DNA from 2 places in the Clostridium tanneri genome. Region 2 is predicted to be linked to the other one. Evidence: riboswitches for the same ligand, from Rfam matches in the RefSeq annotation. Region 2 holds a riboswitch; the other holds the start of a gene.
What was found. Region 2 has a riboswitch for FMN ahead of ribD (bifunctional diaminohydroxyphosphoribosylaminopyrimidine deaminase/5-amino-6-(5-phosphoribosylamino)uracil reductase RibD). Riboswitches for the same ligand answer to the same signal wherever they lie in the genome.

Region 1: linked by a shared signal. The riboswitch ahead of P8V03_RS05905 (ECF transporter S component) and the one ahead of ribD (bifunctional diaminohydroxyphosphoribosylaminopyrimidine deaminase/5-amino-6-(5-phosphoribosylamino)uracil reductase RibD) in region 2 are both predicted to bind FMN.

What each region holds. Positions count from the first base shown of each region.
Region 1 is NZ_JARUJP010000005.1:81,300-85,505, reverse strand. Features, by position in the region: gene P8V03_RS05910 (hypothetical protein) at 1-1,619, opposite strand, end outside; gene P8V03_RS05905 (ECF transporter S component) at 1,715-2,338, opposite strand; FMN riboswitch at 2,513-2,632, opposite strand; gene P8V03_RS05900 (Tex family protein) at 2,773-4,206, opposite strand, start outside.
Region 2 is NZ_JARUJP010000013.1:22,804-27,009, reverse strand. Features, by position in the region: gene cobO (cob(I)yrinic acid a,c-diamide adenosyltransferase) at 1-83, shown strand, start outside; gene P8V03_RS11805 (YitT family protein) at 493-1,344, shown strand; gene P8V03_RS11800 (DUF3793 family protein) at 1,547-2,152, shown strand; FMN riboswitch at 2,211-2,325, shown strand; gene ribD (bifunctional diaminohydroxyphosphoribosylaminopyrimidine deaminase/5-amino-6-(5-phosphoribosylamino)uracil reductase RibD) at 2,533-3,630, shown strand; gene P8V03_RS11790 (riboflavin synthase) at 3,684-4,206, shown strand, end outside.

The sequences.
Region 1 (4,206 bases), on a different contig from region 2:
TATCCCATATTAGATAAGTCACTTGAAATTTTTTCTTTTCCTAAGTCTAGAACTTTAGTCCAAAGTTCATCACACTTTAGTTCTACATCCATATTATAATTTTTGACCTTAATGTAAGCATCTATTGTTCCCATATGAATAGTATTCACTGACGCAGCTATTTTCACATCTGTAGAGTCTATTCTTTTTCCTTTTTTTCTTTCATCTTTTATCATGAGTTTGCATTGATATTCATAGTTTTCAAGATTAATAGGTAGATCCATATAGTAATACTGATTTGAAATTGTATTATATACCTTAAAATCATTAATACTTTTATCCAATACCTGAATTAAGTTATTATAAGCTTCCGGTTTTAGTTCACCTTTTTGTTCTAAAACAGCCCTTATTACAGTTTTCATTTCCTCTGTTTTAGTACTTATTTGTTCTTTTATATTCTTTGCAATGTCATCAATACTGTATTCCTTTTTTATCATCTTATTTAAGGCTATTCCATCTTTTTCACTATCCTCAGCTACCATTTTACTTACCTGATCAGGTTTTTCATTACTATTCGTTAATCTCTTTACTTTATCATTTTCGGTGCTATTCAAAGCTAATTTTTGTTCTTCATTAATTTCTATATTACTAGCACCTTCTGAAGCTGGTAAATTACTCTCTTCTATATTTAACTGTACATTAAGTTTGCCTGTGTGCTCCACCTCCCTATTATTAATAAGGGTTGTCACATTTTCTTTGAACTCTCTTATACCTTTATATATAGATGAAGATCCTTTAGATATATCATTAAAACTTTTTATATTTTCCTCTGTTAATTCTGCTCCATCTTCTAATAAGCTACTCTCTTCTATACTTAACTGTACATTAAGTTTGCCTGTGTGCTCCACTTCCTTATTATTAATAAGGGTTGTCACATTTTCTTTAAACTCTCTTATATCTTTATATATGGATGAAGATCCTTTAAATATATCATTAAAACTTTTTATATTCTCCTCTGTTAGTTCTATTCCATTTTCCAAGAGGGTAATAATATCGTCCTCTGAAATACTTTTTAATTGGTTGAAAAAACTCTTTAGTGTGTTAGCTATCTTAGTTCCTTCCTTACCACTAGGTTCTATTCCCTTACTTTGCATATACCTAGATATAAATAAGTCTTCCTCTTCATAATTTAGCTTTATTTTATTTTGAAAATCTACTATAGTCTTTATTTTAGATATATTTTCTTTAGTTAGAGGTATTTCATGCTTTACCATTTTACTTAAAAGAGAATAATCTTCTTTATTTACAGTTATACCCTTTTCTTTTAGTAAAAAATCAAGGGTTTTTCTTTCTGAACTTTGCTCTTTATCATTAACGTTTATAAGCTTTAGCTGAAGCTTTCCATCCTCAAAACCTTCCACTTGGAATCTTAGGAGTCCTTCTGGCAGTATATCCATAGGATTTTGCAATTCAGCTGAAAACTGCCACCCATCCAAAAGCTTCAATAGCACCTCTCCTGTTAACTTATCAGAATTTATAACTCTAGCTGCAAAATTTTCTCCAACATTAAAAGATAACTTTCTAAGAATTTTTTTTGCATTTATATCATTAACACTATTTACATTCCATATCCCCGCCATAGTAATCCCCCCTTATTTCAACTATTACTTAATATATATTATATTATCGTATGTTAATAAACTTTATAAAGAAAAAAATCCGAGGAAACCTCGGATTAGTTGTTTTTAGCAAATTCTCTAGCTCTGCTTCCTTCTTCATGAATTATAGGTGATACACTTTTATATACCGCCATAGTTAAAGCAGATAATATAATTCCTTTGATTAAGTTGAAAGGAGCTATGGACCATAGTATAAATGTTTCTAAATTTGTTATATTACTATTTAGTTTGTGTCCCATTGCTACTACTGCACTAATAGGGAAGTTTAATACCTTTTCATATAGAGGTAGTAGTATAAAATAATTAAGCAAGCTGGCTACCACTGCCATAACTAAACTTCCAGTAAGTAATCCGATTAAGGCTGTTTTCTTACTTTTATTTTTATTATATATATATCCAGCTACAAACACTAAAGCAGTACCTACTGCAAAGTTTGCAAATTCTCCTACAAATGCTGTGCTTCCTTTAAATATTCCATGAAGTATATTTTTTAGAAGCTCTATCGCCACTCCTGCTGTTGGCCCTAAGGCAAAAGCTCCAATTAATGCTGGTAAATCACTGATATCGATTTTTAAAAATGTTGGAAATATTGGTACCGCTACCTCTATAAACATAAGTAAAAATCCGATTACACTTAATAATGAAATTTTAACTAATCTGTTTAATTTTCCGTTTCTCATATTTTACACCCTCCATAAATTTAATTATTAGTTCCTTAAGCCTTTATAGATATGAGGACACATTGCTGTTCTCTACATCTATAACATTTTGGATAGATATGATTTTTGCTAAGGGGAAGGTGAGCAGTATAATAAAAAACCCCGGCAAAAATGCCAGGGCGAATAAACATTATACCTTACCTTCTTTCATCCAGACTTTACTGTCGGCTTCGGAGTTTCACCGAATCATACCTAGTTACTAGGCTCGCGGGCTATACCGCCGGTGGGGACTTTCACCCCGCCCTGAAGATTTTAATTGTTAAATTTTCTACTCTTATTATAGTACAAGTTTTCCTAAAATTCAATATAAACTTTCAAATTGATATCAATGAATAGCACTCAAAGAAATCTTAAGTATCATAATGTGGTTATAACTTCCATGCTAATGGTACTCCTTAGCTGTTAACTGTATTTCCTTGCTTTTTCATAGTTAATGATATTCTCTTTCTCTTTTCATCTACTTCTAATACTGTGACCTCAACAACATCACCAACCTGAACTATATCTAATGGGTGTTTTACAAATCTATCTGCTAATTGACTTTTATGAACCAATCCATCCTGGTGCACTCCAATGTCTACAAAAGCTCCAAAATCAGCTACATTTCTCACCGTTCCCATAAGCACCATTCCTGGCTTTAAATGAGAAATTTCAATTATACCTGTTTTTAGAATAGGCTTTGGTAATTCTTCTCTTGGATCTCTACCAGGTTTCTTAATTTCCTTTATTATATCATTAAGAGTCGGAATTCCTACTTCCAATTCTTTAGCCAAGGACTCTATTCCAATAGTCTTAATTCTATCATCAATATCTGTAAGTTTATTATTTTTTAAATCTTCTTTGTTGTACCCCAGTTTACTCAATAGATCTTTAGCAGCATTATATGACTCTGGATGAACTGCTGTGTTATCTAAAGGCTCCGCGCTTTCCATAACCCTTAAAAAGCCTGCACATTGTTCAAAAGCCTTAGCACCAAGTCTTTTTACCTTTAAAAGCTCTTTTCTGCTCTTAAACTTACCATTTTCTTCCCTGTATCCTACAATGTTCTGTGCTATAGTAGAGTTTATCCCTGATATATATGATAAAAGAGATGGTGTAGCTATATTTAAGTCTACCCCTACATTATTAACGGAATCTTCTACTATTCCACTTAAAGATTCATCAAGCTTTTTAGCAGCTACATCATGCTGATACTGTCCAACGCCTATAGACTTAGGATCTATTTTCACAAGCTCAGCCAGAGGGTCTTGAAGTCTTCTTCCTATAGATATAGCTCCTCTTAAAGAAACGTTTATATCTGGATACTCCTTGGCAGCAAGCTCTGATGCAGAATATACAGATGCACCTGCTTCTGAAACAACTACATAAAAAAGCTCCTTACCCTTCTCAACTTTTACTTCTTTAATGAGCTTTACGATAATTTCTTCCGATTCTCTGCTTGCAGTTCCATTTCCTAAAGATATAACATCTACATTATGTTTGTATACTAAGTCCTTAAGCTTTTTTATAGACTCTTCAACTTGATTTGGTGATGTTGTAGCGTAAACAGTATCTGTATCTAGAAGCTTTCCTGTATCATCTAGTACAGCTATTTTACATCCAGTTCTAAACCCTGGGTCGAAGCCAAGAACAACCTTCCCTTTTATTGGTGCTTGCATTAGGAGAGCTTTTAGATTGGCTTTAAATATCTTTATAGCTCCTTCTTCACCTATTTCCGTAAGTTCTGCTCTTATTTCTCTTTCTATAGATGGGTATATAAGCCTCTTTAATGAATCCTTTATACTTTCCTCTATGTATATATCTGTAACATTATTTTCTTTTAAGCATTT
Region 2 (4,206 bases):
AAGCAGATTTAGTAACAGAAATGAAGCAAATAAAACACTACTATACACAAGGAGTTCCTGCAAGAAAAGGTATAGAGGACTAGCGGTTTTAAGCTAACTTAATAGAATAAGAAAATAAAGTTAAAAAAGTCCATTTGTTTTGTAATAAAACAAATGGACTTTTTTAAAAAACAGAATATAGGGCTTTTAAAGGACATATATTTTTTGCTAATTAATGTCTGAATTTTCAATATCACGGAAACAGAGGATTCATTAGCTATTTATATGATAGCAAGAGAAATAGTGCTTTTATTTTACAATTATAATTAAATGGACCTATAATTGGACTAATCCATGGATTAATCCGTAGATTGGTCCTTTGACATAGATACAAAGCTGTAATAGAATTTAGATAGTAGGTAGAAGGAGAGTAAGTTTAGCTAGTTTAACCTAAGAGGATATCCTCCTAACTACAGTAGAACTTTAGTTTTGTATAGGAGGCATATGGGATATATGAGTATGAAAAAAGAAAGTTTATTAAGAATTTTAATGGTGATAATAGGTAGTTTGATTTACTCCATTGGAGTTAACACCTTTATTATACCTCATAAGTTTCTTAGTGGAGGAGTAGCAGGTGTAGCAATAATCCTTCAATATATAACAGGTATATCCTCTGGTTATTTTGTAATACTTATAAATATTCCAATATTCTTGATTGGAGTTAAGGCTGTTAACAGGGAATTTGGTGTTTTTAGTTTCATAGGTATGATCGCTATGTCTCTTTCGTTAATACTAACAAGACAACTTCAAAGTTTATATTATATGAGTGACCCTTTGATTTCTTCATTATGTGGAGGTATCTTAATGGGAGTAGGAGCAGGTATAATATTTAGAAATAGAGCCTCACAGGGAGGTACCGACATTGTAGCTGTAGTAGTTAAAAAAAGATATGGAATATCAATAGGAAATATTGGATTTATAATAAATGCTATAATTGTTGCTATTGGAATGTTTATAGGAAATTTGGAAACAGCAGTGTACACTTTAATAGCTATGTATATGAGTTCAACGGTGGTAGATAAGGCTATCCAAGGCTTTGATAAGGAAAAAGTAGTATTTATAGTTACTGGTGATTGTGATAAAATTAAGCAAGCTATTTTACAGAAGTTAGGTAGAGGAGTAACTTATCTCTATGGAGAAGGTGCTTACACTGGAGATAAGAAAAAGGTTATATATTGTATTTTAACCTCAAGAGAACTTGAACAAGCTAAAAGCTTAATTGAAGATATAGACTCCACTGCAGTAGTATCGGTAATGGATACCGCAGAAGTTCGTGGAAAGGGCTTTAAGGCAGCGGCCTTTTAAAAAGCTTAATATAGACCTATAAATAATGTTGTTTATACAGCAGCTTAAATAGATTAATTTGATAGAAACCTTTCTTAGTAATATGGACTAAGGAAGGTTTTTGATTTATTTAAAATATTTAACAGTAAACATATATCAATAATTCACCTAACTTATGCAGAAAATAAAGTTAAATTTCTTTAGGGATTAAAGGATGGTGATTGTGATAAGAGTATTACTGGAAGAGTATATGAATAGAATAAAGTCTATGGATAAAAAAGAGTACTTGTTTGGAGTGATATTATATAGTGCAGCACCTACAGTAGCAGGTCATAAGCCAGCTTCCATAATTACCTTAAGTAGGGATAAGGGTAACTTATATTCATTATGGGAAAAATATAAAAAAGAGTTCTTGTCAGAGTGGATGGTGGAATTCTGCGAGATTAAAAAAACGGAAAATGTAATAACTTTATTATTTTATGATAGTGATCAATTGACAAAGGTGATTTATGAAGAGGAAAACATGAAATTCTTATATAAGTTTGGATATAGGGAATATTTTAGTTTAGAGGAAAATTTAGAGGTTTTAAAGTTAAGGTTTGAAGAATCCTTCCCTCATGAGATAGGGCTATTCTTAGGAATACCTTTAGAAGATGTAATTTGTTTTATAGAATCACCAGATAAAGAATGTCTGCTTTGTGGTTATTGGAAGGTCTATAACAATGTTGAATATGCTAAGGAAAGTTTCTCAAAGTATGATACTGACAAAAACACTGTAATTAATTGTGTTTTACAAGGAATTCTCCCTTCATTGGTTATGAGAGGTTGATAATGAAAATATATGTTGATATTATAAAAAAATAGTGGTATTATGAAATCATAAAAAAATAAGTCTTCAGGGCGGGGTGAGATTCCCCACCGGCGGTATAGCCCGCGAGCCGTAAGGTATGATTCGGTGAAACTCCGAGGCCGACAGTAAAGTCTGGATGAAAGAAGATAGATATGAGATAGCTTAATTTACATTAGAAGATATATGCATAAGTGGATATATTAAATGTGATACTATAAAAGTTACTCTATATTTGTGAAAGTTAACGCTCTGAATTTTTTCAGAGCGTTTTTTATTTATATAAATCTGTATTCTTTTTTAATAATTGGGGATTTATTTAATTATAAAAGAAACTTAATTAAAAGGTTTGGAGGTGTGAAATGGAAACTAAATATATGAAAAGGGCATTAGAATTAGCTGCTATGGGAATTGGATATACTAACCCTAATCCTTTAGTTGGAGCTGTAATAGTCAAAGATGGAAAGATTATTGGAGAAGGATATCATGAAGTTTACGGAAGCAATCATGCAGAAGTAAATGCCTTTAAAAATGCCACCGAAGACGTTAAAGGTGCAACCATGTATGTGACACTGGAGCCTTGTTCACATTATGGTAAAACTCCACCCTGTGCAAAGGCAATAGTTGAAAAAGGAATCAAGAAGGTTGTTATAGGTTTAAAAGACCCAAACCCTCTAGTAAGCGGAAAAGGCATCCAGATACTAAAGGATAACAATATTGAAGTTGTTACTGGTGTTATGGAAGAAGAGGGGAGAAAACTAAATGAAATCTTTTTGAAATACATAACAACAAAGCTTCCCTTTTGTATTTTAAAAACAGCCATGACCTTAGATGGCAAAATTGCAGCCTATACTGGAGATTCAAAGTGGGTTACAAACGAATTTTCTAGAAAATTTGTTCATCAACTAAGGCATAGGGTTTCATCTATTATGGTAGGCATAGGGACAATACTAGCAGATGACCCCCTCCTAACAACAAGACTTGATACTGGCAATGGAAGTGATCCAATAAGGATTATAGTTGATAGTAATACAAGAATTCCATTAGAAGCTAAGGTACTTCACGTACAGTCTAAAGCAAAAACAATCATAGCCACCACGGAATTGGCAGATGGAAATAAGTTAAAAGCTTTAGAAAGTGCTGGTGCGGATATTATTATTACTCCATTAAAAAATAATAGAGTAGATTTAAGTTATCTTATGAAAGCCCTGGGAGAAAGAGCTATAGATAGTGTGCTTTTAGAAGGTGGAAGTGAATTGAACTATTCTGCTGTTGAGGAAGGTATTGTTGACAAAGTTAACGCTTTTATAGCCCCAAAGATTATAGGTGGCAGAGAAGCAAAAACACCAGTTGGAGGATTAGGAAAAGCCCTTATGAGTGAAGCCATTTCAATTGAAAATATTGAAATACACAGCTTTAAGGATGATGTAATGTTAGAGGGCTATGTAAAAAAACACTAGATTGGATTTAATATATGAGATTGACCAATATAGAAGGAAAGGAGGACTTCTTTATGTTTACTGGGTTAGTAGAGGAAGTAGGAATCATACAGGCTATAATTAAATCTACAAAATCTGCCAGGATTACTATTAAAGCAAAGAAAGTACTAGAAGAAGTAAAGCTGGGGGATAGTATAAGTACTAATGGAGTATGTTTAACAGTAACAGATTTTAGTACAAATCATTTTACCGTTGATGTAATGGCAGAAACTATGAGAAGAAGCAACCTAAAGAATTTGTCTTCAGGAGATGAAGTTAATTTAGAAAGGGCTTTAAGAGTAGGAGATAGACTGGGAGGTCATATGGTTAGTGGTCATATTGATGGGATAGGGGTAATAGCTAAATATGAAAATGAAGATAACGCTGTTTGGATTACCATCAGTACCTCCCCAGAAATATTAAGATATATTGTGGAGAAGGGATCTATTGCTATTGACGGAGTAAGTTTAACAGTGGCCTATGTAGACGATTCAATATTCAAAGTATCTATAATACCACATACAAGAGATGCCACAACATTGCTAAGGAAGAAAACAG